Regions from separate parts of the Burkholderia mayonis genome, predicted to be linked through region 2. Evidence: predicted binding sites of a transcription regulator. Region 2 holds the regulator's gene; each other region holds the start of a gene.
What was found. Region 2 encodes LexA, which represses DNA repair genes until DNA is damaged. Its sites were predicted from a motif close to ACTGTATNNNNATACAGT; they were not measured.
Positions count from the first base shown of each region.

Region 1: the regulator LexA is predicted to act here: its motif matches at 3,249-3,266, upstream of recA (recombinase RecA).
Region 3: the regulator LexA is predicted to act here: its motif matches at 4,182-4,199, upstream of dinB (DNA polymerase IV).
Region 4: the regulator LexA is predicted to act here: its motif matches at 4,127-4,144, upstream of WS70_RS26545 (CppA family protein).

Region 1 covers NZ_CP013386.1:852,511-859,895, reverse strand. Annotated here, with positions in the region: gene sucC (ADP-forming succinate--CoA ligase subunit beta) at 1-206, opposite strand, end outside; gene WS70_RS04315 (DUF2889 domain-containing protein) at 270-881, opposite strand; gene recX (recombination regulator RecX) at 1,136-2,089, opposite strand; gene recA (recombinase RecA) at 2,089-3,159, opposite strand; gene WS70_RS04300 (response regulator transcription factor) at 3,365-4,108, shown strand; gene WS70_RS04295 (sensor histidine kinase) at 4,132-5,691, shown strand; gene WS70_RS04290 (MFS transporter) at 5,908-7,385, shown strand, end outside.
Region 2 covers NZ_CP013386.1:1,718,283-1,725,667, forward strand. Annotated here, with positions in the region: gene WS70_RS08625 (universal stress protein) at 48-542, shown strand; gene WS70_RS08630 (DUF2939 domain-containing protein) at 851-1,594, opposite strand; gene WS70_RS08635 (hypothetical protein) at 1,634-1,960, opposite strand; gene lexA (transcriptional repressor LexA) at 2,027-2,674, opposite strand; gene WS70_RS08650 (sulfate ABC transporter substrate-binding protein) at 2,940-3,977, shown strand; gene cysT (sulfate ABC transporter permease subunit CysT) at 4,110-5,003, shown strand; gene cysW (sulfate ABC transporter permease subunit CysW) at 5,000-5,974, shown strand; gene WS70_RS08665 (sulfate/molybdate ABC transporter ATP-binding protein) at 5,988-7,043, shown strand; gene WS70_RS08670 (CysB family HTH-type transcriptional regulator) at 7,110-7,385, shown strand, end outside.
Region 3 covers NZ_CP013386.1:1,351,773-1,359,157, reverse strand. Annotated here, with positions in the region: gene folD (bifunctional methylenetetrahydrofolate dehydrogenase/methenyltetrahydrofolate cyclohydrolase FolD) at 1-31, shown strand, start outside; gene WS70_RS06760 (M3 family metallopeptidase) at 708-2,852, shown strand; gene dinB (DNA polymerase IV) at 3,012-4,172, opposite strand; tRNA gene WS70_RS06750 (tRNA-Met) at 4,543-4,619, opposite strand; gene WS70_RS06745 (MFS transporter) at 4,823-6,103, shown strand; gene WS70_RS06740 (NarK family nitrate/nitrite MFS transporter) at 6,145-7,385, shown strand, end outside.
Region 4 covers NZ_CP013387.1:1,773,664-1,781,048, forward strand. Annotated here, with positions in the region: gene WS70_RS26525 (class I SAM-dependent methyltransferase) at 1-433, shown strand, start outside; gene WS70_RS26530 (hypothetical protein) at 882-1,307, shown strand; gene WS70_RS26535 (tyrosinase family protein) at 1,429-2,973, shown strand; gene WS70_RS26540 (copper chaperone) at 2,987-3,763, shown strand; gene WS70_RS26545 (CppA family protein) at 4,155-4,427, shown strand; gene WS70_RS26550 (DUF3079 domain-containing protein) at 4,736-4,948, shown strand; gene WS70_RS26555 (GNAT family N-acetyltransferase) at 5,235-5,744, opposite strand; gene WS70_RS26560 (DUF6691 family protein) at 5,845-6,267, opposite strand; gene WS70_RS26565 (YeeE/YedE family protein) at 6,269-6,703, opposite strand; gene WS70_RS26570 (ArsR/SmtB family transcription factor) at 6,693-7,040, opposite strand.

The DNA.
Region 1 (7,385 bases), 870 kb from region 2:
TTCGCGACCTTCACGCCGCCGCCCTTGCCTCGGCCGCCCGCATGAATCTGGGCCTTGACGACCCAGACCGGGCCGCCCAGCTCTTCCGCCACCTTGACGGCCTCGTCCACCGAGAACGCCGGCTTGCCGCGCGGTACCGCGACTCCGAATTTCCGCAGGATTTCCTTACCCTGGTACTCGTGAATCTTCATGCGTGATTCCTTCAGTCTGTGAGTTGGCTAAAAAAGTCGATTGACGATCGCTTCTTCTTACGATTTAAGCGTCCGCTCTCATTCCTTCGCACCGTCCGAGCCTTCGCGCGCGGGGCGGCTCGCGCCGTACCAACGCGGATAGAACTGCCGAACCGCTTCCCCGTCGAACCGCAGCGCGTGACAGCGGCCGAGCTGGAACGGCGGCTCGGCCGCCGCGCGATCGCGCCCGTCGGCTTCGCCGCCCAACTGCTCGCGCACATCCCATACGTCGCCCGCGAACGCCTGGATCGCGGCCGTCGGCAACACCCCGCACAGCTCGGTCAGGTGCGAGCAGCCGGCGACGCCCGACAGCAGCCGGGAGACGTCGCGACGGAAATGGCGGAAGAGATTGAGTCCGATGAGGACGCGGTAGGCGGGTTTGGCGGTTTCGCATTGACCGGGATAGGGCACCCAGTCAGACGACGCGTCGGCGTCGACGATGGTGAGTTCGCGATCGATCGTCACGCGCAACCAGAGTTCGTGGATCGGCAGGCCGTCCGGTCTGACGCCCGACGCCAGCGTGACGTCGCGCGGCTTGTGATCGGTCAGGCAGGCTTCGATGTCCCACAAGCCGTCGGCGCGCTCGTAGGCTTCCGCTCGAATTGCGCGGCGATGGCGCAACTGTCGGGGTACGGGCTCGGGTAGCGGCATGCGGGAAGGTGAAGCCGAAGAGGGAAACTCGTGGATTCTAACATACCGGCCGCACGGTCCCGGTCTGGCCCCGCGCGGGGCTTCGGGGGATTTTGAGGGGCTGGATTGGGGTGGTTCGCGGTCGGTGGTCGGTGGTCGGTGGTCGGTGGTCGGATGGCAATGTAACGATTGATTCGCCGGGCTATCGCAAGGCATTTGAGCTTGCAGCGTCGGCTCGATGCCGGACGCGAGCGCGCAAGACCGGCTCGCCGCGCTCAATCGCCGCCGAATTCGTTGACGTCGCCTTTCAGCAGCTTCGCGATCGTTACGCTCGAAAAACCGCGCATCGCGAGGAAGCGCGCCTGCTTTGCGCGCTCCGCGGGTGTTTGCGGCGCCGCGCCGAACTTCTTGCGCCAGACCGACTCCGCCCGCTCGAACTCGTTCTCGCGCAATTGCGCGCTGACGGCCTCGACGAGCGCGTCGCCGACCGCATGTCGCTTCAGCTCACTGACGATGCGCGCCGAGCCGACGCGCGCCGAGCGCCGATGCACGAGGCTTTCTGCAAACCGCGCGTCGGACAGCCAGCCCTCCCGTTCGAGCGCGTCGAGCAGCGACTCGAGATCGTCGCCTTCTTCGACGTACGGCGCGAGCTTGCGCGCGAGTTCCGCGCGACTGTACTCGCGGCGCGACAGATACGCGGTCGCACGCCCTTTCAGTGAGCGCGCGGGACGTTGCGACGCCGACGAACGCTCTGCGTCTTCGGGCGCGGACGAATCGAAGCGGAAAGGCGATGTCCGCCGCTTCGACCGGCCCCCGGCCTGGCTCGTGCGCGTATAGACGTCGCTCGCCGCTTCATCCCCGCCCGCCGCCGCCGAAAATGCCGCCGATGCACGCGAACGGCCGCCGGCGCGCAAACCGCCGAACGCCCGGCCACCGCCGGACGCATCGTCGTTCGCGCCAGCTACACCGGCCGACGCACGCCGCCGCGCGACGTCGTGCGCGTCGAACGACTCGTTCGAATCGAACGGATCGTCCGATTCGAACGCAACCGATCGCCCAAACGAAACGAGGGCATCATCGGATGCCCCCGCTGCCGGGCGGCCAGCCGGCCGCCCCTCGCTCGAAACCGGCGCGCGCGCTTCGCGTTCGATGCGGGCCTCGTCGGCGGACCTTGTCCGCGCGCTGTGCCCTACCTGCTGCGAATCCGCGCCCTCCCGGTGCTTGCGCATTACTCCTCTTCGTCCATGATCTTGGCTTCGGAGCCGCCATCCTGCGGCATGGCGACAACGCCGAGCGACTCGCGAATGCGATTTTCGATCTCGCGCGCGATTTCCGAATTCTCGCGCAGGAATTCACGCGCGTTGTCCTTGCCCTGGCCGATCTTCTCGCCGCTATAGCTGTACCACGCACCCGCCTTGTCGACGATCTTCGCCTGCACGCCGAGATCGATGATTTCGCCCTGACGCGAAATGCCTTCGCCGTACAGGATGTCGAAGATCGCCTCGCGGAACGGCGGCGACACCTTGTTCTTCACGACCTTCACGCGCGTTTCGTTGCCGATCACCTCGTCGTTCTTTTTGATCGAGCCGATCCGGCGGATGTCGAGACGCACCGACGAATAGAACTTGAGCGCGTTGCCGCCCGTCGTGGTTTCCGGGTTGCCGAACATCACGCCGATCTTCATCCGGATCTGGTTGATGAAGATCACGAGGCAGTTCGTACGCTTGATCGAGCCCGTCAGCTTGCGCAGCGCCTGCGACATCAGGCGGGCCTGCAGGCCGGGCAGCGCGTCGCCCATCTCGCCTTCGATTTCGGCCTTCGGCACGAGCGCCGCGACCGAGTCGATCACGATCATGTCGATCGAGCCCGAGCGCACCAGCGCGTCGACGATTTCCAGCGCCTGCTCCCCCGTGTCCGGCTGCGAGATCAGCAGTTCCGGCACGTTCACGCCGAGCTTCGACGCGTACTGAACGTCGAGCGCATGCTCCGCATCGATGAACGCCGCGGTGCCGCCGAGCTTCTGCATCTCGGCGACCACCTGCAGCGTCAGCGTCGTCTTGCCGGACGATTCCGGCCCGTAGATTTCGACCACACGGCCGCGCGGCAGGCCGCCGACGCCGAGCGCGATATCGAGACCGAGCGAGCCGGTGGACACCACCTGGATATCCTCGACCGCTTCGCCGTCGCCGAGCCGCATGATCGACCCTTTGCCGAACTGCTTCTCGATCTGCGCGAGCGCGGCGGCGAGCGCCTTGCTCTTTTCGGCAGTCAGCCCGGAGCCTTTCTTGCTTTCTTCCATGAATCGTCCTTTGCTATGATGAGCAGCGTCTGATACGGACGCACCGGCTTTGACACGGCCAGCAAGCCGTTAGGTGCGCGAATGCAGATACTGTATAAAAAAACAGTGGTTTGTGCAAGCCCGCGTTGCGGGCAGGCATCGCCCCATATTTCGGAGACAGCCGCGCGCAGCGCCATCGCCGCGGGACGGCAACCGGTTGCGCATCATGCGAATTCTCATCGCCGAAGACGACAGCATACTCGCGGACGGCCTCACCCGGTCACTCCGCCAATCGGGCTATGCCGTCGACCACGTGAGGAACGGCGCCGAGGCCGATACGGCCTTGTCTATGCAGACGTTCGACCTCCTGATCCTCGATCTCGGCCTTCCCAAGATGCCCGGCCTCGACGTGCTGCGCCGCCTGCGCGCGCGCAATTCGAACCTGCCCGTGCTGATCCTGACGGCCGCCGACAGCGTCGACGAGCGCGTGAAGGGGCTCGACCTCGGCGCCGACGACTACATGGCGAAGCCGTTCGCGCTGAACGAGCTCGAAGCGCGCGTGCGCGCGCTGACCCGGCGCGGCGCGGGCGGCGGGCCGACCGTCGTGCGGCACGGCTCGCTGTCGTTCGACCAGGTCGGCCGGATCGCCTACGCGAACGACCGCGTGCTCGACCTGTCCGCGCGCGAACTCGGCCTGCTCGAAGTGCTGCTGCAGCGGATCGGCCGGCTCGTATCGAAGGAACAGCTCGTCGATCATCTGTGCGAATGGAGCGAGGAAGTCAGCAACAACGCGATCGAAGTCTACGTTCACCGGCTGCGCAAGAAGATCGAGCCGAGCGGCGTGCGGATCACGACCGTGCGCGGCCTCGGCTACTGCCTCGAGAAGGCCGCGCCCGCCCCGGCGAACGACGCGCCGAACGCAACCGCGCCGCAACCGGCCGAAGCCGCCGCGAGCCAGTCGCTGCGCTGACGCCACCAAGGAAGGAGCGGCCGATGGCCACGCCGGCCCATTCCGCGCACACCGCGCACCGTCCGGCCACCGCCGCGACCGATGCGGACGCCGCGCGCGACGCGCGCTACGAAAACCCGTTCGCGCCGCCGGACGAAGGCGACGCCGCCGAAGGCCCCCGCCCCCGCTCGCTGTTCGGCGAGATTCTCGACTGGATGCTCGCGCCGCTCCTGCTGCTATGGCCGATGAGCATCGCCGTCACCTACCTCGTTGCGAAGACGATCGCGAACGGCCCGTTCGACCGTGCGCTCGAGACCGACGCGTACGTGCTCGCTCGGCAGATCACGCCCGTGAACGGCGTCGCCGAGCTGAAGCTGCCGCAGACGACGCTCGACTTCCTGCGCGCCGACAATGTCGACAGCCTGTACTTCCAGGTGCTCGGCACGCGCGGCGAGCTCGTCGCGGGCGAAGCCGACCTGCCGCTGCCGCGCGACGACGACCGCCCGCCGCCCGGTGTCGTCGTGTTCCGCGACGACCTGCTGCGCGGCAACGACGTGCGCGTCGCGTACACGACCGTCGCACTGCCGGGCGCGACGGGCTCGCAGCCCGTGCTCGTGCAGGTCGGCGAGACGCTCGACAAGCGCAACGCGCTCGCGAACGACATCATCAAGGGCGTGATCCTGCCGCAATTCGTGATTCTGCCGCTTGCGATCCTGCTCGTCTGGTTCGGGCTGTCGCGAGGGCTCGCACCGCTCACCGCGCTGCAGGCGCACATCCGCGGCCGGCGCCCGGACGACCTATCGCCCGTCGAAGCGCAGCGCGCGCCGCCCGAGATCGAGCCGCTCGTCACATCGTTCAACGACCTGCTCGCGCGCCTCGAACAGAACATCACGCTGCAAAAGCGTTTCATCGCCGACGCCGCGCACCAGATGAAGACCCCGCTCGCCGGATTGCGCACGCAGGCCGAATTCGCGCTGCGCCACGAAGTGCCGGACGACGTCGCGCGCTCGCTCGAACAGATCGCGACGAGCTCCGAGCAGGCCGCGCGGCTCGTCACGCAACTGCTTGCGCTCGCGCGCGCGGAAAACCGCGCGACGGGGCTCATGTTCGAGCCCGTCGAAATCGCGCCGCTCGCGCGCCAGGCCGTGCGCGACTGGGTGCAGGCCGCGCTCGCGAAGCAGATGGACCTCGGCTACGAAGGCCCGGACAACGACGCCGGGCCGCTTCGCATCGACGGCCATCCAGTGATGCTGCGCGAGATGCTCGGCAACCTGATCGACAACGCGATCCGCTACACGCCGACGGGCGGCCGCATCACCGTGCGCGTACGCGCCGACCGCGCGGCGGGCGTCGTGCATCTCGAAGTCGAGGACACGGGCCCGGGCATTCCGGCGAACGAGCGAGAGCACGTCGTCGAGCGCTTCTATCGGATCCTCGGCCGCGAAGGCGACGGCAGCGGCCTCGGCCTCGCGATCGTTCGCGAGATCGTCGCGCAGCACGGCGGCACGCTGACGATCGACGACAACGTGTATCAGATGTCGCCGCGCCTTGCAGGCACGCTCGTGCGCGTGAGCCTTGGCTTACGGCAAGAAGCCCCGGAATAACCCTTAAGAGCCGCTTCACGCGCCGTTCAAAAAATCACGAAAACGCACGTTGCCAACAAAATAAAGGAAAAAGAAAGGCGAAGCGCAACATAGCGCGCAAATTGCCGTTGCGCCATTTTGACTCGCCGAGTCAGTGCGCCGTAAGTTTGCCCTCCAATAATCGACACGGAGCCGCCCCGAGGGGCGCGCGCCCTTATATCAAAATTGGAGACATTCATGGCAACGGTAGGCGGACAAATTGCGCACGCGCCGATGACAGGCGACGAAAAGCGCGTGATCTTCGCATCGTCGCTCGGCACCGTGTTCGAGTGGTACGACTTCTATTTGGCCGGCTCGCTCGCGGCCTACATCAGCAAGAGCTTCTTCTCGGGCGTCAATCCAACCGCGGCGTTCATCTTCACGCTGCTCGGCTTCGCGGCGGGCTTTGCCGTCCGGCCGTTCGGCGCAATCGTGTTCGGACGCCTCGGCGACCTCGTCGGCCGCAAGCACACGTTCCTCATCACGATCGTCATCATGGGGATCTCGACCTTCGTGGTCGGCTTCCTCCCCGGCTATGCGACGATCGGCATCGCGGCGCCGGTGATCTTCATCGGGATGCGGCTGCTGCAAGGCCTCGCGCTCGGCGGGGAGTACGGCGGCGCAGCGACCTACGTCGCCGAGCACGCGCCCGCGCACCGGCGCGGCTTCTACACCGCCTGGATCCAGACGACCGCCACGCTCGGGCTGTTCCTGTCGCTGCTCGTGATTCTCGGTGTGCGGACCTCCATCGGCGAGGAGGCGTTCGGCGCGTGGGGCTGGCGAGTGCCGTTCGTCGCGTCGATCCTGCTGCTCGCGGTATCGGTGTGGATCCGGCTGCAACTGAACGAATCGCCGGTGTTCCTGCGCATCAAAGCCGAAGGCAAGACCTCGAAGGCGCCGCTCACCGAAGCGTTCGGCCAGTGGAAGAACCTGAAGCTCGTGATCCTCGCGCTCGTCGGCCTGACGGCCGGCCAGGCCGTCGTCTGGTACACGGGCCAGTTCTATGCGCTGTTTTTCCTCACGCAGACGCTGAAGGTCGACGGCGCAAGCGCGAACATCCTGATCGCGATCGCGCTCCTGATCGGCACGCCATTCTTCGTGTTCTTCGGCTCGCTGTCGGACAGGATCGGCCGCAAGCCGATCATCCTCGCCGGCTGCCTGATCGCCGCGCTCACCTACTTCCCGCTGTTCAAGGCGCTCACGCACTTCGCGAACCCGGCGCTCGAAGTAGCGACGCAGAAGGCGCCGATCACCGTCGTGGCCGATCCGTCGACCTGCTCGTTCCAGTTCAACCCGGTCGGCACGTCGAAGTTCACGGACTCCTGCGACATCGCGAAGAGCGCGCTGGCGAAAGCGGGCCTCAACTACGAGAACATCGCGGCGCCCGCGGGAACGACCGCACAAGTCAAGGTCGGCGACACTGTAATCGAGTCGTATGACGGCAAGGCCGCCGACGCGAAGGCAAAGGGCGCGGCGTTCGACAAGACGCTCGCCACGACGCTGAAATCCGCAGGCTATCCGGCGAAGGCCGATCCGGCGCAGCTCAACTGGCCGATGACGATCGCGATCCTGACGATCCTCGTGATCTACGTGACGATGGTCTACGGCCCGATCGCGGCGATGCTGGTCGAGATGTTCCCGACGCGGATCCGCTATACGTCGATGTCGCTGCCGTA
Region 2 (7,385 bases):
CGCAGCATGATGGGTTCGTGCGCTGGTCGCGCATTAGGGAGGCCAAGATGGCTAGCTATAAAAAAATTCTGCTGTGCTACGACGGTACGCTCGAGGGCCGCAAGGCATTGAGATGCGGCGCCGATCTGGCGCTCGAACTGAAAGCCGAAACACACTTGCTGTCGGTCGTCGACATGCGCTCGAGCATCGCGCAAAGCGCCGGCTTGCTGACCGACGTCGCGTGCAGCCGCTTCGAGGAAACCGCACGCGAGATCTTGCAAGAGGGTGTCGACTGGCTGACCGAGCATGGCGTGCAGGCGCAGGGGCATTTCGCGTTCGGCTACCCGATCGACGAGATCGCGAATCTCGCGACGAAGCTCAACGTCGATCTCGTCGTGGTCGGCCATCGCTGCCGCAGCGGTTTGTCGCGGTGGTGGATGGGGTCGGGCAACACGCAACTGCTCGATCGCGTGTCGTGCAGCATTCTGGTCGCGTGCTCGTCGCCGGCGGAGCAGAAGGCTGAAAGCGCGAAGGACGCAACGGCGGCGACGGCCGGACGCTGACTACGCCACCGACACACATCGGCGCATGGCGCTACGGAGCGTATATCGACCGCGCGGGGGCGCGGCCGATATTTGTCGCTTCGCTTGATCGCCGATGTCCACCATCGGGTCATTTCGCCATCGGTTAATCGGGTGACGAATCGAACCGGTTCCAGCCGATTTGCCAAGCAGCAAGGCTGACTGGTTCCGGCGGTTCGTTTCGTATCGTTTGAAATGACCGCTGAATCGCCGCCGTTTCCGCACGCATGCGCCGGGCCCGGCATTCACGCATGCTTTACGCGGCGTGCGGCCGACGGGCCGATTCAAATTCACTCGTCGTGCAAATTGACTGCCGACAATTTCCAACCGAAGAGTCCGCTGCGGCGAAAGATCGCGGCATAGCGCGCGCTGCCGTCGTCGCGGCGATACGTGACGACGAATTCGTCGAAGCGCCGGTAGGCAGCGCTCGTCTGCGGTGACGTGCCGGATGGCGAACTCGCGGCGGCGGACGGCGTACCGGATACGGGCAACGGCGCGGCTTGCGCCGCCGTTTTGCTTGCGGCAGGCGTCGCGTCGCTTGACGCGGCAACTGAATTGCCTGGGCTACCCGCCGACGCGCTCGCTGCAGACGCGACCGGCGCTGCCTGGCTCGCCGCTTGATCGGCGGGTCGATTCAACTCGGGTGGCCGTTGTCCGGATTGCGTGCGCGGCGGCAAGCCGTTCATCAGCGCGGCGACGCCGTCGGGCGTCGCGTAAGCATCGACGAGCGGGCCGACAAGCGCCGAGCCGATCAGCGCGCCGATGATTGCGAGCGGATTGTCGCGCTTTTGCGCGTCGATGCGCCGCATCAATTCGTCGGTGAGCTGCTGCTTCAGGCTGATCCGCAAAGCGGGGAAATCGACGTAGGTGCTGATCGCCTGCGCATCGCGCGCATCGATCGCCTGCTTCATCTGCCTGAGCGCGAGATAGGGCGACGCATACGCATAGACGATCGCCACCGCGGCGACGACAAGCGCGACGACGATCGAAACCGGCTTCAGGAATCGCCTTTGCGGGCGCACGGCAGAATTCAAACGGCCTCCACGACGAGACGGACGAACGGGCTCCGAAGATCAGAGACCTTGTTGCGTCAGTGAATGTTCCTCGGCGATGCAGCGATCGATCATCCGGCAGATCGCATCGACCGTGCCGACCATGATGAAGCGCGACGGCCCGTGATAGACACGAACCGGCGCGCGCCGCTCGGGTTCCGCGTGATGGAGCGAACCGTTCAGCGACACGCGCGCGAATGCCGGCAGTGCGGACGGCAGCAGCGACGTCTGCGCGTCGCCCTCGCTGCGCAGCTGGGCGGCGACGAGTGGCGCACACGGCGTGCGTCCGCGCAGATGGCGCAGGCGGCCGAATTGGCGGAAGGGCAGCAAGCGGGCGAGGCGTTCCATAGGGTTCTCCAGATCCAGTCGAATGGCGGGAAAGACGGGCGGTGCCGCGGGCGGGCTGCGTGGCGGTCAGAATTCGCCCGGGCGGATCAGCCCGACGGCGACGCCTTCGAGCGCGAATTCCGCGCTGCCGGCCTTCACGAAGATGTTCTCGTAATCGGGGTTCTCGGCGATCAGCTCGACGCCGCCGGGCCGGCGCATCAGGCGCTTGACCGTGACGTCGTCGCCGAGCCGCGCGACGATGATCTGGCCGTTCTTCGCCTCGGTCCGCTTCTGCACGGCGAGCAGATCGCCGTCGAGGATGCCGGCGTCGCGCATCGACAGGCCGCGCACCTTCAGCAGGTAGTCGGGCTTGCTCGAGAAGAGCGCGGGATCGCATGCGTAGTGCTGCGAGATGTGCTCCTGCGCGAGGATCGGGCTACCGGCCGCGACGCGGCCGACGAGCGGCAGCGACAGTTGCATCAGCGCCGCGTGCGGCAGCGTCAACTGGTGCGGCGAATCTTCGACGCCGATCAGGCGAATGCCGCGCGACGCGCCCGCCGCCAGCTCGATTACGCCCTTGCGCGCGAGCGCCCGCAAGTGCTCCTCGGCTGCGTTCGGCGAGCTGAAGCCGAGCTCGGCGGCGATTTCCGCGCGAGTGGGCGGAAAGCCGTCGCGCTCGATCGCGCGACGAATCAAGTCGAATACTTGCTGCTGACGGGCGGTGAGTTTGATCATGACATGACTGTATGGATAGACAGTGAGCTGTATTTTTATACAGTGTCCGGGGAAATTCAAGCGTTACTTGAAATTCGGCGCTATCACGGCGATTCCGCCGCGATCCGGCTGCGTCACAGCGCCGCTTCGGCCGCGATAGCCATCGATCGAGCAATCGTTACCACTTTTGAGTATTAAAAAATGAGGAACGATTATTTTTAATGATGAAACCTGTTCGTTAGACTGGCCCAACATCACAAACAACGACCCCTACGGAGAACAACGGATGGTCAAGCGCAACACGGGGCTGGCGGGCGGCATACGTCGTCTCATCGCATCACTCGCGCTCGGCGCGACGGCGGCGCTCGGCGCGCTCACGCCGGCGCTCGCGGACACGACGTTCCTGAACGTCTCGTACGATCCGACGCGCGAGCTCTATCAGGACGTCAATCAGGCGTTCGGCAAGGAGTGGAAGGCGAAGACGGGCGAAACGGTGAACTTCAAGCAGTCGCACGGCGGCTCGGGCGCGCAGGCGCGCTCGGTGCTCGACGGCCTTCAGGCCGACGTCGTGACGCTCGCGCTCGCGTACGACATCGACGCGCTCGCGAACAAGGGCCTCGTCAACAGGGATTGGCAGAAGCGCTTGCCGGACAACGCGTCGCCGTACACGTCGACGATCGTGTTCCTCGTGCGCAAGGGCAATCCGAAGGGAATCAAGGACTGGGACGACCTCACGAAGCCGGGCGTGTCGATCGTCACGCCTAACCCGAAGACGTCGGGCGGCGCGCGCTGGAACTACCTCGCCGCCTGGGCGTACGCGCAGCACAAGCCGGGCGGCGATGCGCAGACGGCGAAGGATTTCGTCTCGAAGCTGTACAAGAACGCGGGCGTGCTCGATTCGGGCGCGCGCGGCGCGACGACGAGCTTCGTGCAGCGCGGGATCGGCGACGTGCTGATCGCGTGGGAGAACGAGGCGTTCCTGTCGATCAAGGAATTCGGCGCCGACAAGTTCGAGATCGTCGTGCCGTCGGCGAGCATTCTCGCGGAGCCGCCCGTCGCGGTCGTCGACAAGGTGGTCGACAAGAAGGGCACGCGCAGGCTCGCGGACGCGTACCTGAACTTCCTGTACAGCAAGGAAGGGCAGGAGATCGCCGCGCGCAACTACTACCGGCCGCGCTCGAAGGACGTGCCGGCCACGCTCACGAAGCAGTTCCCGAAGCTGAAGCTGTATACGGTCGACGACACGTTCGGCGGCTGGACCCATGCGCAGAAGACGCATTTCGCCGACGGCGGCGTGTTCGATTCGATCTACAAGCCGCAATGAGCGACGGCGGGCGGCGCGCCGCGATCGGCGCGCCGTTCCGCGATACAACGACATCGGGCTGACGGACGCGGCGGCATCGCGCGTCCGTCAAGCCGTTGAACCCATGTGCATCACCCTGGAAGAGCATTCCGCATGACGACGTTCACCTTCCGCAAGCCGAGCGCGCTGCCCGGATTCGGCGTGACGCTCGGCATCACGCTGGCCTATCTGAGCCTCGTGGTGCTGATTCCGCTCGCCGCCACTTTTCTGAAGACGGCGACGCTCACCTGGGATCAGTTCGTCGCGGCGACGACGTCGCCGCGCGTGCTCGCGTCGTACCGGCTGACGTTCTCGGCCGCGTTGGGCGGCGCGCTCGTCAACGCGGTGTTCGGCTTTCTCGTCGCATGGGTGCTCGTGCGCTACGCGTTTCCGCTCAAGCGGCTCGTCGACGCGATCGTCGATTTGCCGTTCGCGCTGCCGACGTCGGTCGCGGGCATCTCGCTCGCGGCCGTCTACGCACAGAACGGCTGGATCGGCAGCTATCTCGCGCCGCTCGGCATCAAGATCGCGTTCACGCCGTTCGGCGTGCTCGTCGCGCTGACGTTCATCGGCCTGCCGTTCGTCGTGCGCACCGTGCAGCCGGTGCTCGAGGACTTCGAGCGCGAGCAGGAGGAAGCGGCCGCGTGCCTCGGCGCGTCGCGCTGGCTCACGTTCCGGCGCGTCGTGCTGCCCGCCGTGACGCCCGCGCTCCTGACGGGCTTCGCGCTCGCATTCGCGCGCGCGCTCGGCGAATACGGCTCGGTGATCTTCATCGCAGGCAACGTGCCGATGAAGTCGGAGATCACGTCGCTCCTCATCATCACGAAGCTCGAGCAGTACGACTATGCGGGCGCGACGGCGCTCGCCGTCGTGATGCTCGTCGTGTCGTTCGTGATGCTGCTCCTCATCAACACGCTGCAGTGGTATCTGCAGCGCCGCACGAGCCGCGGCGCAAGCGGCCCGGCGCCGGCGGCGCACGCGGCGACGGCCCTCGGAGGCGCGCGATGAGCCACGACGTCGTTCAGACCCGCGCCGCCGCCGCGCCCGTCGATCCGCGCCGCGCCGCCGCCGCCGACGCGAATGCGCGCGCCCGCCGCCTCGACCCCGTCAGCGAGCCGCGCGCGGTGCGCTGGCTGCTCACGGGCACGGCGCTCGTGTTTCTCGCGCTCTTTCTCGTTGTGCCGCTCGCCGCCGTGTTCTTCGAGGCGCTACGCAAGGGCTTCGATTTCTATCTCGAATCGCTCGCCGATCCGGATGCGTGGTCGGCGATCAAGCTGACGCTGATCGTCGCCGCGATCGCGGTGCCGCTCAATCTCGTGTTCGGCGTGTGCGCGTCGTGGGCGATCGCGAAGTTCGAATTCAAGGGCCGTGCGCTCCTGACGACGCTCATCGACTTGCCGTTCTCGGTGTCGCCCGTGATCTCGGGCCTCGTCTACGTGCTGCTGTTCGGTGCGCAGGGCTGGCTCGGGCCCTGGCTGCAGGCGCACGACGTGCAGATCATCTTCGCGGTGCCGGGCATCGTGCTCGCGACGATCTTCGTCACGTTCCCGTTCGTCGCGCGCGAGCTGATCCCGCTGATGCAGGCGCAGGGCTCCGACGAGGAGGAGGCCGCGCGCGTGCTCGGCGCGTCCGGCTGGCAGATCTTCCGCCGCGTGACGCTGCCGAACGTGAAGTGGGGCCTGCTGTACGGCGTGATCCTCTGCAACGCGCGCGCGATGGGCGAGTTCGGCGCGGTGTCGGTGGTGTCCGGCCACATCCGCGGCCAGACCGACACGATGCCGCTGCACGTCGAGATTCTCTACAACGAGTACAACTTCGCGGCCGCGTTCGCGGTGGCGTCGGTGCTCGCGCTCCTCGCGCTCGTCACGCTCGCGCTCAAGCTCTTCGCCGAGCGGCGGCTGTCCGCCGCACTCGCGGACGGCCGCGACGCCGCGCCCGCCGCGCATCCGAGCGCCGCCGTCACTTCGTCGATTTCGTAAAGAGGCAAACCAGATGGGCATCACCGTTCGTAACCTGCACAAGCGTTTCGGCGACTTCACCGCGCTCGACGACGTCACGCTCGACTTTCCCGCGGGCGAGCTCGTCGCGCTCCTCGGGCCGTCCGGCTGCGGCAAGACGACGCTCTTGCGCGTGATCGCGGGCCTCGAGCACGCGGATTCGGGGCAGGTCGTGCTGCAAGGGCTCGACGTCGCGTCGGTCGGCGCGCGCGAGCGGCAGGTCGGCTTCGTGTTCCAGCACTACGCGCTGTTCCGGCACATGACGGTGTTCGAGAACGTCGCGTTCGGGCTGCGCGTGAAGCCGCGCCGCGAGCGGCCGAGCGAGGCCGCGATCCGCGAGAAGGTGCACGAATTGCTGTCGCTCGTGCAGCTCGACTGGCTTGCGCAGCGCTATCCATCCGAGCTGTCGGGCGGCCAGCGGCAACGGATCGCGCTTGCGCGCGCGCTCGCCGTCGAGCCGAAGGTGCTGCTGCTCGACGAGCCGTTCGGCGCGCTCGACGCGAAGGTGCGCAAGGAACTGCGTAGCTGGCTGCGCCGGCTGCACGACGACTTGCATATCTCGACGATCTTCGTCACGCACGATCAGGAAGAGGCGCTCGAAGTGGCCGACCGGATCGTCGTGCTCGATCACGGCCGCGTCGAGCAGGTCGGCAGCCCGCAGGACGTCTACGACCATCCGCAAAGCGCGTTCGTCTACGAGTTCCTCGGCGCGGCGAACCGGCTCGACGGCACTGTGAGCGGCAAGGGCTTCGTCGCGCACGGTGCGGCCGGGGCGATCGCCGTCGACGCGGATTTTGCGGGCCCGGCGCGCGCATATGTGCGGCCGCACGATCTTGAGCTCGTCGCGCCTAACGCGCGCGCGGACGGCATCACGGCCGACGTGCGGCGCGTCGTGCCGCTCGGCGGCTCGGTGCGCGTCGAACTCGCCGCGCGCGCGGGCGGCGTGCTCGAAGCGGAGCTCGATCGCAACGCATGGCGCGCGCTCGCGCTCGACGTCGGCGACGCGCTGACGGCCGTTCCGCGCGCGGTGCGCGTGTTCCCGGCGCGCTGAGCGCCCGCGCGCGGATCGATCACGGACGATTTCAAACCAACAAAGACACCGCCTGAGAGGCTACCCATGAACTTTCAACAATTGCGCTTCGTGCGCGAGGCCGTGCGGCAGAACATGAACCTGACGGAAGTCGCGAACGTGCTGTATACGTCGCAGTCGGGGGTTTCGAAGCAGATCAAGGATCTGGAGGATGAGCTCGGCGTCGACATCTTCATCCGCCGCGGCAAGCGTCTCACGGGCCTCACGGAGCCCGGCAAGGCCGTCCATCAGCTGATCGAGCGGATGCTGCTCGACGCGGAGAACCTGCGCCGCGTCGCGCGCCAGTACGCGGACCAGGATAGC
Region 3 (7,385 bases), 370 kb from region 2:
AGCCGCCGAGCGCGCCGCTGCGGCGTCCTGACGGCGAACGCGCCGGGAATCTCGCGGCGCACGCGCCGATCGGCTTCGATCGGCGATTCGATTCCCGTGCGCGGACGGCTCGGCGGCCCCCGCGCGTAGCCCGGGCGCAGTAGCGATCAGCGGGCGATGGCAGGCGCTGACTGCCGTTGGCGCCCACGGTGTTGCCCGCTGACGGCAGCTGGCCGCCATGCGGCGCCGGTCGCGCGATGCGCCAGCGCCCGGACGCCGTCGGCGCCGCATCCTGCCATCGCCGCTCAGCCCCGCATACGTTCGCCGCTGCCCTGTACGCAATGGCCGCGCCCCCAGTGCCGCTACGCATGCGGCGGCCTCCTTCTCTCGTGGCACCCGCGGCGCACCGCGCGGCCTTCCGACGGCCCGAAGAAGAGGCGCAATGGCGCATCTCGCGCGTCGCACGCCGCGCGCACGCCGCCTGCGCGAATCGAACGGCCTCGCGCACGCCCGCTTCGACGCGCCGCCCGCGCGCGCCATCCGGCTTCCCCCGCTGCGTACGCTCGGTCACCCATCGCCGCCCTGCGTTCCCGCCCCAATCGCTTCGTTAGAAACTATCGATTGGAAAGCGCGCCATGCGCCCCAATAATGTCGACATGACTCGACGGCCGGCGCCTCGCGCCGCTCGTCTTCCGCTCAACCCGAATCCGAAACCGCCAGGGAACACTATGTCCGTCAGCGCAAACGCCAATCCGCTTCTCGATTTCTCAGGCCTGCCCCGCTTCGGCGAAATTCGCCCCGAGCACGTGACGCCCGCGCTCGACACGCTGCTCGCGAACGCGAACGAAGCCGTCGAGCGCGCCGCACGGCCCGATACGCCGGCGACCTGGGCCGACATCGTCGAGACCATCGAGCATGCGACCGAGCCGCTCGGTCGCGCATGGGGCGTCGTCGGCCATCTGAACGCGGTCGCCGACACGCCCGAGCTGCGCGCCGTCTACGGCGAGAACCTGCCGCGCGTGACCGAGTTCTGGTCGAGCGTCGGCCAGAATCTCGCGCTCTACGAGAAGTACAAGACGATCGCCGCGAGCGCCGCATATCCGACGCTGTCCGCTGAGCGCAAGAAGATCCTCGACAACGCGCTGCGCGACTTCCGCCTGTCGGGCGCCGAGCTGCCGGAAGACCGCAAGCCGCGCTTCGCCGAGCTGCAGGAGCAGCAGGCGGCGCTGTCGAAATCGTTCTCCGATCACGTGCTCGACGCGACCAACGGCTACGCGTATTTCACGCAGAGCGAGGACGAACTGGCCGGCCTGCCCGCCGATGCGATCGCAGCCGCACGCGAAGCCGCGCAGAAGGAAGACAAGGCGGGCTGGAAGTTCACGCTGCACTTCCCGTCGTATTTCCCGGTGCTGCAATACGCGGAGAACCGCGCGATGCGCGAGGCGATGTACCGCGCGTACGTGACGCGCGCGTCCGAGCTCGGCCCGCAATACGGCGACGGCAAGGCCGACTGGGACAACACGACGATCGTCGCCGATCAACTGGCGCTGCGCCGCGAAGAAGCGCAGATGCTCGGCTATCACGACTTCGCCGAGGTATCGCTCGCGCCGAAGATGGCGGAATCGCCGCAGCAGGTGATCGCGTTCCTCGAGGATCTCGCGAAACGCGCACGCCCGTTCGCGGAAAAGGACTGGGACGAGCTGCGCGCGTTCGCGTCGGGCGAGCTCGGCCTCGCGGCGCTCGAGCCGTGGGACGTCGCGTATGCGGCCGAGAAGCTGCGCGAGCGGCGTTACGCGTTCTCCGAGAACGAGGTGAAGCAGTACTTCCCCGAGCCCGCGGTGCTGAAGGGCCTCTTCACCGTCGCCGAGACGCTGTTCGGCGTGAAGATCGCGCGCGACGAAGCGCCCGTCTGGCACGAGGACGTGCGCTTCTTCCGCGTCGAGAATCGCGACGGCTCGCTCATCGCGCAGTTCTATCTCGACCTGTACGCGCGCGAAGGCAAGCGCGGCGGCGCGTGGATGGACGACGCGCGCTCGCGCGCGAAGCGCGGCGACGGCAGCGTCCAGACGCCCGTCGCGTATCTGACCTGCAACTTCTCCGCGCCGATCGGCGGCAAGCCCGCGTGCTTCACGCACGACGAAGTGATCACGCTGTTCCACGAGTTCGGCCACGGGCTGCATCACATGCTGACGCGCGTCGACGAGATCGGCGTATCGGGCATCAACGGCGTCGAATGGGACGCAGTCGAGCTGCCGTCGCAGTTCATGGAGAACTTCTGCTGGGAATGGGACGTGCTGAAGTCGATGTCGTCGCACACGGACACCGGCGAGCCGCTGCCGCGCGCGCTTTTCGACAAGATGCTCGCCGCGAAGAACTTCCAGAGCGGCCTGGGCACGCTGCGCCAGATCGTGTTCTCGATGTTCGACATGCTGCTGCACGTCGACTTCGATCCGACAGGCGAACCTGCGGCAGTCGACGCGACGACGGACGCCCCTGCGGCAGACAACACGAGCGTCAACGACTTCGCGCGCGCGATCAACGAGCGCTTCCACGTGATCCCGCAGGCGCCGTTCTCGCGCTGGCCGAACACGTTCAGCCACATCTTCGCGGGCGGCTATGCGGCCGGCTATTACAGCTACAAGTGGGCGGAAGTGCTGTCCGCCGACGCGTACGCGGCATTCGAGGAAGCCGCCGGCTCCGCGGGCAGCGTGCTCGATTCGACGACGGGCGCGCGCTACCGGCGCGAGATCCTCGAAGTCGGCGGCAGCCGTCCGGCGATGGACTCGTTCAAGGCGTTCCGCGGCCGCGAGCCGAACATCGACGCGCTGCTGCGTCATAGCGGGATGGCCGACGCCGCGCAGGCGCGGGCGTAACGCTCTCGGCGCGGCACGCGCGAGCCCGACGGTCGCACGAGCCGCCGGCTGCGGCGTCCCATCGAGCCTCCGTCAGTCGAAACGAACGGCAACCCGCATCGGCGGGCTGCCGTTTTTTGTCGCCCGCTCTTGTTCATGCGGCGCGCGCCCGTCGAGCGATCACGCGCCGGACGACGTGTCGTTTTCGCCGTCGTCGTCTTCGTCATCGAAGAGCGCGATCTGCCCATGCCGCTCGGCCGTGTCCTCGTCGATCCGCACGCCGACGCCCAACAGCCGCACCGGCTGCTTGCGGCGCACCAGCCCTTTCGCGAGCAGCGCGACCGCCGTCTCGGCATCGGTCGCGTCGGCGACACATTCGACCGTCGTGCGCTGAAAATCCGCGAAGCGGATCTTCACATACAGCTTCCTGATCGAGCGCACCGCCCCTGCCCGCGCGATCCGCGCGTCGAGCAGCACCGTCAATCGCCGGATCTCGGCCGCGCATTGGTCGAGCGTGTCGAGATCCCGGACGTAGGTCGTCTCGACGCTCACCGACTTGCGCTCCTGGTCCGCGCGCACTGGCCGCTCGTCGATGCCGCGCGCGAGCTCGTAGAGCCGCCGGCCGAACGCGCCGAATTCGTGATGCAGATCAAACAGCGACCAGCCGCGCAGCTCGTCGCACGTGCGGATGCCGAGCTTGTCGAGCCGCGCGGCCGTCACCTTGCCGACGCCGTGCAGCTTGCGCACGGGCAGCGCGGCGACGAACGCGTCGACCTCGTGCGGCCGCACGACGAAGAGACCGTCGGGCTTGTTCCAGTCCGACGCGATCTTCGCGATGAACTTGTTCGGCGCGACGCCCGCCGACACCGTGACGCCCACCGTATCGCGCACGCGCTCGCGGATCTCGCGCGCGATCAGCGTGCCGCTGCCCTGGCAGCGCGTCGCGCGGCTCACGTCGAGATACGCCTCGTCGAGCGACAGCGGCTCGACGTCGGGCGTGTAGTCGCGATAGATCGCCATGATGAGCCGCGACGCCGCGCGGTACTTGTCCATCGCGGGCGGCAGGATCAGCAGCTCGGGACACTTGCGCATCGCGAGCGCCGACGACATCGCCGAATGCACGCCATAGCGGCGCGCCTCGTAGTTGCAGGTCGCGATCACGCCGCGCTGGTCGGGCCGGCCACCGACCGCGAGCGGGCGGCCGCGCAGCGACGGATCGTCGCGCATCTCGACCGACGCGTAGAAGCAGTCGCAATCGCAATGGATGATCTTGCGCGCGAACGGAGCCGCGTCGCCCGAAGGCGGCGGAAGCGTGTCGGAGGAAGGCGTCGGCTTGTCCAAGGTGCCGATACTGTACAAAAACACAGTGCGCGTTTCAACTGCGCGGTGCGTCATTGCGCACCGCGCATGCGCCGGGGCGCAGACCGCGCCGCTTTGAATACGATGTCCGCGATGCTTCGGGCACGCAACAACGTTGTGACAGCGCGCAAGAGTCCGATGCAGAGAAAGTCGGGGGCCATGCGCCGATCCGAGTGCATCGCTTGCTGGGCAACGAGAACCCGACGAGATGACGCACCGCCCGTTCGACATCGAAAGACGCGATGTGCGAGAGGCGAAACCGGCCGCGGAAAAACAAAAACCCGGCTCGAAAGCCGGGTTTTTGTTTTGACGACTCGCGCATCGGTCATTTGCGCGTGGACATCGCCGAATTTGGTTGCGGGGGTAGGATTTGAACCTACGACCTTCGGGTTATGAGCCCGACGAGCTGCCAGACTGCTCCACCCCGCGTCAAAGAAATAAAAGTATATGGGTTTTAAGCGGACGCGTCAAATCTTATTTCAAACAATTGTCACACATGCCGCCGCGCCCCCGCCGATCGAACTAGTCCGGTCGACCCAGCGACGCAGGCGCGCCCGTTCTCCCGGCGAATAGGCAAGCGCATCGCGCATCCCTACTCTTGAGACGCTCCTCCTCGTCTCGAGAGAATCATCATGGCTGCAACCTCCGCTCCTCCCGCATCGCTCGACAAGCGCGCGATGCCCGTGCTCGCATCGAGCACGATCGCATTCACGCTGTGCTTCGCCGTCTGGATGATGTTCGCGATCCTCGGCATTCCGCTCAAGAAGACCCTCGGCCTGAACGACACCGAATTTGGCCTCGTCGCCGCGATGCCAGTGCTCACCGGATCGCTGATCCGCGTGCCGCTCGGCATCTGGACCGACCGCTACGGCGGCCGCATCGTGTTCTTCATCCTGATGCTCGTCACCGTCGTGCCGATCTGGCTGATCTCGTATGCGACCCAGCTCTGGCAGTTCCTCGTGCTCGGCCTCTTCGTCGGGCTCGCGGGCGGCTCGTTCTCGGTCGGCACGCCGTACGTCGCGCGCTGGTTCCCGAAGGCGCGCCAGGGCCTCGCGATGGGCGTGTTCGGCGCCGGCAACTCGGGCGCCGCCGTCAACAAGTTCGTCGCGCCCGCGCTCATCGCGGCGGCGGGCACGTGGACCATCGTGCCGCGTGTCTATTCGATCGCGATGCTCGTGATGGCGCTCCTCTTCTGGGTGTTCTCCGCGACCGATCCCGCGCACCGCTCGACGAACGCGACGTCGCTGCGCGCGCAGCTGCGCGTGCTGAAGAATCCGCGTGTGTGGCGCTACTCGCAGTACTACTCGGTCGTGTTCGGCGGCTACGTCGGGCTGTCGCTTTGGCTCACGCAATACTACGTCGGCGAATACGGCTTCGGCATCCAGTCGGCCGCGTTCCTCGCCGCGTGCTTCTCGCTGCCGGGCGGCGTGCTCCGCGCGATCGGCGGCTGGCTGTCCGACCGCTACGGCGCCTATCGCACCACGTGGTGGGTGATGTGGGTCTGCTGGGTCACGTTCTTCATCCTCAGCTACCCGCCGACCGACTTCACGATCCATGCGGCGCACGGCCCGCTCGGCTTCCATCTCGGCCACACGCCCGTCGCGTTCACCGTGCTGCTGTTCGCGGTCGGCATCGCGATGGCGGTCGGCAAGGCGTCGGTCTTCAAGTTCATCGCCGACGAGTTCCCGGACGACATCGGCGCGGTGTCGGGCGTCGTCGGCCTCGCGGGCGGCCTCGCCGGCTTCGCGCTGCCGATCCTGTTCGGCGCGCTGGTCGACCTGACGGGCGTTCGCTCGACCTGCTTCATGCTGCTCTACGGCGCCGTCAGCGTGAGCCTCGTCTGGATGTACTTCAGCTTCCGCGCCGAGCGTGCGGCGCACGACCAGCGCGTGCTCGCCGCCCGCTCCGCGTGAGCGCCTTCTTCGTCACCTTCGTTCACTCAACGGATTCGATCATGTCCACTTCTCTACTCGTGCGCTGGGATCCCGAAAACCCGGCCTTCTGGCAAGCCAAGGGGCGCCCCGTCGCGTGGCGCAACCTCGCGATCTCGATTCCCGCGCTGATGCTCGCGTTCGTCGTCTGGTCGCTGTGGAGCGTCGTCGTCGTCAATCTCGATCGCGCGGGCTTTCACTTCGGCAAGAACCAGCTGTTCTGGCTCACCGCGCTGCCCGCGCTCTCGGGCGCGACGCTGCGCATCTTCTACTCCTTTCTCGTGCCGATCTTCGGCGGCCGCCGCTTCACCGCGATCTCGACCGCGACCCTCCTGATCCCTGCGCTCGGGATGGGCTTCGCGCTGCGCGATCCGGGCACGGGCTATCCGACGCTCCTCATCCTCGCGCTTCTGTGCGGCTTCGGCGGCGCGAACTTCAGTTCGTCGATGGCGAACATCAGCTTCTTCTTCCCGAAGGCGAAAAAGGGGCTCGCGACCGGGCTCAACGCGGGGATCGGCAACCTCGGCGTGTCGGTCGTGCAGTTCGTCACGCCGCTCGTGATTTCGGCCGGCATCTTCGGCGCGCTCGCAGGCGATCCGCAAACCGCTGTCGCGCACGGCACGACGACGAACCTGTGGTTGCAGAACGCGGGCTTCGTGTGGGTGCCGTTCATCGTCGTCGCGACGCTCGCCGCGTGGTTCGGGATGAACGACATCGCCGACGCGAAGGCGTCGTTCGCCGAGCAGGCGGTGATCTTCCGCCGGCTGCACAACTGGCTGATGTGCTGGCTGTACGTCGGCACCTTCGGCTCGTTCATCGGCTTCTCCGCCGGCTTCGCGCTCCTCACGAAGGCGCTCTTCCCGAACGTGAACCCGACCGCCTACGCGTTCATCGGCCCGCTCGCTGGCGCGCTGATGCGGCCCGTCGGCGGCTGGGTGTCCGACCGGATCGGCGGCGCGCGCGTCACGTTCTGGACGTTCGCCGCGATGATCGCGGCGGTCGCGGGCGTCATCGCGTTCCTGCCGGCGGACGGCGACGCGGGCAACTTCGCGGGCTTCCTCTCGATGTTCATCGTGCTGTTCGCGCTGACGGGCATCGGCAATGGCTCGACGTTCCGGATGATCCCGGTGATCTTCCTGACCGAGCGGCAGCGCGCCGCGCAGGGCCAGGACGAAGCCGCGCAGAAGCAGGCGCTCCTCGACGCCGGCAAGGAATCGGCCGCGGTGCTCGGCTTCTCGGGCGCGATCGGCGCATACGGCGGCTT
Region 4 (7,385 bases), on a different replicon from region 2:
GGTCGATTTCGAGGCAGGAGGATCCTGCCGGGAACCGCTGGAGGCCGACGGCTTCGACGCCGGTCGGCCGGCCGTCGTGTCGTCGACCGGCGTCTCGATGTATCTGACCCGGGACGCGGTCGCCGCCACGCTGCGCGAGATCGCGACGCTCGCTCCGGGCTCCACGCTGGCGATGACGTTCCTGCTGCCGCTCGAACTCCTCGATCCCGCCGAGCGCCCGCAGCACCAGGCGGTCTACGAGCGCGCACGGGCGGCGGGCACCCCGTTCGTCAGCTTCTTCAGCCCGCCCGAAATGCTCGCGCTCGCCCGTGAAGCCGGATTCCGCGAAGTCCGGCACGTGTCCACCGACGATCTCACTCAGCGCTATTTCGCCGGCCGGACTGATGGTCTGCGGCCGTCGAGCGGCGAAGCGTTTCTGGTCGCGACGACTTGAAGACGCGACTTGAAGACGCGACCGGAAGCGCGACCGGAAGCGCGACCGGAAGCGCGACCGGAAGCGCGACCGGAAGCGCGACCGGAAGCGCGACCGGCGCCGATTGAATACGACTTTCCGTCCGGCAACCCGGTCGCGCGCCATTGAACGCAGCTTGGCGGATTGTCGGCGCGTGCGCCGCGACGTCAGTATCGAGCGCTGTCGGAACGACAGCCGCCGCGCGACAGGGCTCCGGCACGCGCCCCTTGTAATCGCCTGATTCACCACCTCGATCCGATCGGTACAACGACCATCGTTTTAACTGCTCACCGAAAAAGTCGACCGGTCTCCCCGGTTCTTTGAAGCCCGCTTCCGGCGCCGACGTTTCTTTTCGATTGTCGCCGGCGCTGCGACACACAAGTGGTCGCTCGTTCAGTCGCGCCCGACGATTGAATTCACTGCCCGCGCGATGTACGACGATCTCTCGTATCGCGTCGAACCCGGCGCGCTGCCCCGCTGCCCCGATTCCAGACTGCCGCGACGACCGCATCGCGATCCAATCCGCGACCAGCGCGCCGGCCCCGGCATTTCGATCGGAAAGTGCAAATTGTCGCAGCAAGCCGGCTTCGATCCGATTCAAATCTGCTCGATTTACCGAATCAATCGATTTATAAAATCCGACCCCGTCGCCTGGAATCGCATCCATTCGATCAAATCGCCATTTTTCAGCAATGCCTCATTCACGTATGAAAATATGGGAAAAATATACTACCATTTTCATGGCGATGGCTCGATTCAGGAAATCAGGAACGAAGCGCAAATCTTTTGCCTCATCAAATACCTGTCGTTGCATCATGCGAGCCGGATCGTCACGCGTCCCATGACGAACAACTAACTTTACATTCGTTTCATTTTTATAAAATTTAATAAATCCTAATTTATCGATTACCGCTTGGATGATCCGATTTCGTCAATCGAATCACGACATGCTGCACACTTAAAAAGGGGAAATCAGCATGACATATCTACGTAAAAACGTCTGGAATTTGGGTTCCGATTGGGCCGATCCCATTCTCTGGTACGCACGCGGCGTAAAAGCGATGCAGTCGCGCGCCCTCGACGATCGAAACAGCTGGCGTTTCTACGCGGCCATTCACGGATTCAAAGAAAGCCTGTGGCGCCATCTCGGCTACCTGGACTCGCGTGACCGGATGCCCAGCACCGCCGACATTCAGGCTTACTGGAAGCAGTGTCAGCACGGCAGCTGGTACTTCCTGCCCTGGCATCGCGGCTACTTGCTCGCTTTCGAGGCCGTCGTTCGAGACGAGGTCATCAAGCTGCACGGCCCCAAGGATTGGGCGCTCCCCTACTGGAACTACTTCGAGCCCGGCGAGGACCGTCTGCCCAAAGCCTTTGCGTCGCCCGACTGGCCGGACGGCAAAGGCAACAATCCGCTCTATGTGAAGCAGCGCTACGGCCCGTATAACAACAGCGAGGTCTACGTGCCGATCAGCTTGGTCAATCAAAACGCGCTGGGGGATCCCGATTTCGAAGGCGTCGCAAGCGGAGGCGGCCCCGGATTCGGCGGCGTCTGCACGGGCTTCCATCACAGCAGAGGGATTCACGGCGGTATCGAGACGCAGCCACACGACGCCGTGCATGGCATCGTCGGCGGACGAGACCCGCTTACGCGCCAACCCGGATTGATGTCCAACCCGGACATCGCAGGACTGGACCCGATTTTCTGGCTTCACCACGCGAATATCGATCGGTTGTGGGAAGTCTGGCGCAGGCATCCCCCCACTCACGTCGATCCGACCAAAGTGAATTGGCTGAAAGGTCCGGCATTCATAGGCGAGCGGCCTTTCAAAATGCCGATGCCGCACGGAGACGACTGGACCTACACGCCCGGCGAAATGAGCAACCTTTCGAAGCTCGGCTATGCTTACGATGATGTATCGGCGCCGCCGAAAACGCCGCCGCTGACGGTCGCTCGCCTGAATCGCCTGCGCACGGGTCAGGTCACGGCCGAAACGCTCGAGGAGGACATCGCCTTGACCGACCCCAAGATCGTCGAACTGTTCGGCGCAAGCGACCGGAACCTCGCGGTGAAGGGCGCGGAGGCGCGGTCTTCCGTCACGCTCGACGCCGCCGTGCAACGCAAGATATCCGCCAATCTGACGAAGACTGCCGCCGCCACCTCGGCCACGCCCGACCGGGTCTTCCTGAATCTCGAGAATGTCCGCGGCCTCGACGACGCCACGATCCTCAGCGTCTACATCAACGTTCCCGAAGGCGGAGATCCCGCCAAATATCCCGACCATCTTGCCGGCAGCGTCGCCCTCTTCGGCGTGAGCAACGCGACGGTGGTGGGCGAGGAGGGGCACGCGGGCGACGGCCTGACGTTCGTGGTCGAAATCTCGCACATGATCGATGCGCTGCATCTCGCCGGCGCCTTGCCTCTGTCCAAACTCGACGTGCGGCTCGTCGCGCTCACGCCGGTGGCGGAAGAATCGCAAGTGAGCATCGGCCGCATCAGCGTGTATCGGCAAAGCACGTGACGCGAGTGCAGTGATGAAGCACGCCGGGCAGCGGCTCGACGCGTCGTTCGTCGTACCCGTGTCGATCAGCCTGATCGCCTGGTCCGCGTTGCTCGTCGACGCGGGCGGCCTGATGCCGCCCGCGCTCTGCTCGATCTCGGGAGACTACTGGCGGCTGCCGCTGTCGACATGGCTCCATCTTGCGTTCTTGTCCAACTCGCCGTCGAAGTTCGCATCGGATTCGGTGCTGATGGTGGCGGCCATGATGGCGCCGCTCGCCGCATCGCCGCTCCGACACGTCCTGGAGCGCAGTTTCGCGCGACGCCGCATGCGATCTGCGCTCTGCTTCGTTGCCGGTTATGCGGCTGTCTGGATCGCCGCGTGGATCGGTCTGCAGGTCGTCGCGATCGCATTCACCTGGGCCGTGCCGCCCCCCCTGACGCGCGTGGGCCTCGGGTTCGCGCTGGCGGTGCTTTGGCAGTTTTCGCCCGCCAAGCAATGGTTCCTGAACGTCTGCCACCGCCGGCCGTCCCTCGCGGCGTTCGGCATGGCCGCTGATCGCGATGCGCTGCGTTTCGGCCTGGCGAGCGGCGTCTCCTGCGCCGGGAATTGCTGGGCGCTGATGTTGCTTGCGCTGCTGACAGGACCGTTGCACGTTTTGACGACGATCGTCGTCATGTGCTTCATCTTTGCCGAAAGGCTCGAACGCCCGGCTCCGCCTGCATGGCGCTCCCGCGGTCCCGGCAAGGCCGTGCGCATCATTGCGGAGAAAGTGCGCACGAGACTGGCTTTGTTGCGCGCGCCGACATGATGTCCGCGGACGACTGACCGGGTGGGGCCGTCACGACACATCCCCCTCGTCGAACCGTGCTCGCGCTCATGTTGAAACTTCGTTACCCGGCGAGATGAAATCCTGCGGAGGATCGAAGCGGGATGCCGACGACTTTCCTGTCACCCGGTCCCGGCTTCATCAAATCCCCTGAATTCCCACGCACAAGAGAACCCACTCCCGCTAGGCCAAGCGGTTCTGCCCAGCTCTCCCCGGCTACTTCACAACCGCATCGACTTCGCTTCGCGCGGCGCATATTTCCAGCTTCCGACCGCCCATCGCGACCCGGTTTGCACCCCATTTAATACGGTTGCACGCTCGAGAAATACTGGATAAATTAACAGCACTGTATTTTTAACCAGTGAGGTGTCAGATGGAGCACCTGGTTCGCATCGTCAACGATACCGACCGTCAAATCCTCGTCTGGCTGCGCAGCCAGGTCGGTGACGAGCGCGTGGAGCGCGCAGCGCTGCGCATGGGGCGCGTCCGCAAGCCGTACCTGTCCGCCGTTTGCCGTTACCTGGGCGTCTCGCCGCCGATTTCGCTGCGCTATCCGACACGGCGCGCCGAGACCGATCACACGGTCGGCGACCGTTACCTGACGCTGATCCGCCAGCACCTCGCCACACGCGCCGCAGGCCGGTAAGCATCGCGCCGAGCGTCCGATTGGCGCGAATGGTGCCGGGCGGCGCCAAATGGCATCGGCTGGCATGGCGCAACGTAGCGCTGCGCGACGCGACGTCGCATCGCGCGATTCGATGCGCAATATCAAGGCAAGTCCGTCGCCCGATCGACAGAATGGGCAGGTCGCGGCGACAGAAACCTTGTCAGCTCGCCACGCACGAAGTCGTGCGCGCGTCGCGCCTTTCCAAGTCGTCTACCCCGCCCACCAGGGCGCCGTCCTGACATCGCTCGCCGCGACACCCTCCAACGCACTTTGCGAGGCACTCCGGCATGGCGAAGAAATTCCCGCTGCATCCGAAGCACCCTGAACGCAACTGCTGGGGATGCGACCGATATTGCTCGGTCGACGCGCTGTCTTGCGGCAACGGTTCCGACCGGACGCAGCATCCGATCGAATTGCTTGGCGACGACTGGTACGAATGGGAACAGGAAAACGAAGCGGCGGCCCAGCAACAGCGGCTGGCGCAAACCGTCGTTCGATGACAACGCCTCACGTAACAAAGCGCCGCGAACGTGTGGCGTGAATGCGAGTCGTTCAGCGGGTTGATCGCCCGCCCCGGCGAAGCAAGAAAACGTGCATCGGACGGCGACGATGCCGGAGCGCGCCGGCCATCGACTGATTCGAGCGATCGAAGCGAGCGCGACGACCAACTCAGCGCGGCGCTTATCGAGCGAACGGACGCCGCACGACCGCGGCGGAACCGCGGCGGAACAAGCACGTCGACAGTGCATGCGGCCGGATACGTCTCGCTTATCGTCAGCACTGCGCTCAACGCAACATTCGAACCATGTGCTGCTCGTCGCAAAACCGATCGCCGACACGCATCGCGCGCCGCTCGACGCCGAACGTCTCGAATCCGAGCGACGCGTAGAGCGCTTTCGCGGGCTCATTCTCGATATTCACGCACAGATTGACCTGCGCGATGCCCCAGTCGCGCGACACGTGCGTCAACGCCGCGCCCATCAGCCGACGGGCGAGCCCTTTGCCGCGATGCGCGGGCGCGACGAACACACCCCAAAGCGTCGCCTTATGCCCGACTTGCACGAGCGCATCCCTGCGCACGCCGGCGATCGCGGCCAACTCACCGTCGACGGTCAGCGCGCCGAAAACCGCCTGCGTATCCGATGCCCGGAGCCGCGCTTCCACTTCCTCGATCGAACGCGCGGCTTCCTCGGCGCGTGTCGGCCAGATCGCGGTCGGCGACGTGTCGATCGCAACGAGACGCAACGCTTTGAACGCGGATGCATCGGCAGGTTCGAGCAGGCGGATCGAGATCATCGGGCAGTCGAAATCGAAAACGAGAAGGAGCCGATCCTACACAATCTTGCGTTTTCACGGCGAGCCCCACGTGCACGCTCACACCGGCCACACGCGTCGCTCAACGCTTCGCTCTGGCGCGCTCGCTCCACTCGAACGCAGCCATCCCGACCAGCATCGCCGCGACAAAGCCGAACGCCTTCGCTCCACCCAAGCCGAGCGACACGACGGCCGGCCCCGGACAAAAGCCGACGAGCCCCCAGCCGACCCCGAACGCCGCGCTGCCCGCGACGAGCCTGAGCGTGACGGACCCGCGCGGCGGAATCAGCATCGGCAGTCCCAGCAGCGAACGCTCCCGCCGCTTCGCGATCGCGAACGCGATCGAGCCGACCGCGATCGCACCGGCCATCACGAACGCGAGCGACGGATCCCAATCGCCCGCGAGATCGAGAAAACCCTGCACCTTCGCGGGATTCGCCATCCCGGACAGCAGCAGCCCCGTGCCGAACAGCAAGCCCGACAAGAATGCGAAAAAGACGCTCAAGTCACCCTCCCAAGACGTGGCGCAGCACGAACACCGTCGCAATGCCCGCGGTCATGAATACGGCGGTGGCGACGATCGAACGCAGCGCACCGCGCGAGATTCCGCAGACGCCGTGTCCGCTCGTGCAGCCGCCCGCATAACGCGTACCGACGCCGACCAGCACGCCGCTGACGATCACCCTTGCCCAACCGGCGTCGACGACCGGCGTCGGGAACCAGCCGAGCACATGCGCGACGAGCGCGGCCGAGATCAAACCGGCGAGAAACGCCGCGCGCCATCCGGCATCGCTGCGCCGGCCGGCGAGCAGCCCGCCGACGATGCCGCTGATGCCGGCAATCCGGCCGTCGAAAAACACGAGCAGCGCGGCGGCCGCGCCGATCATCAGGCCGCCCGCGAGCGACAAGCCCGGCGTGAAATGAACAAGATCAACGGCCACGACGCTTCCCCTTCTTGCTCGTTGCACAGAACTGCTCGTAAAGCACGGACATGATTGCGATCGCCGGCTCGCTCGCCAGCGCATAGTAGATGTTCTTGCCGTCGCGCCGCGTCTCGACGAGCGCGTTGTCGCGCAGCACCGCGAGTTGTTGCGACAGCGTCGGCTGATGGATGTCGAGGCGCGCCTCGATGTCGCTCACGCACAGCTCGCCGCATTGCGCGAGCTCGCACAACAACAGCAGTCGATCAGGATTCGACAACACCTTCAGCAGCGCGCACGCGGCATCGGCCGACGCACGCATTTCGGACAGGTCGATCGACGAGCCGGCAGCACGCATCTTTTCACCCCAATCAATCTATCAAATAACATTCTATATTCTCACATAATGATTCGCACAGTGCAAAGAATGTGCGCTGGTGCCGCGGCGTTCGAACCGGACCGTTAAGCATGCCTTAAGCGCATACTCGTCATAGTAGCGGCAAGCGAATTCGGAAGCCGCACCGGCAAGAAAGATATGAAACGCATTCTCATTTTCCTGCTCTGTCTCAGTACGCTTTTCGCGGCGAGCGGATGTGCGTCCCAGCAGACCGTCGCCGACGCACATGTCCACACCCCTCACCCCGCGCACATGGGCCGGCCGAATTGGCTTTGAGCCGCCCGCTGCACAGCGCGAACCGATCAT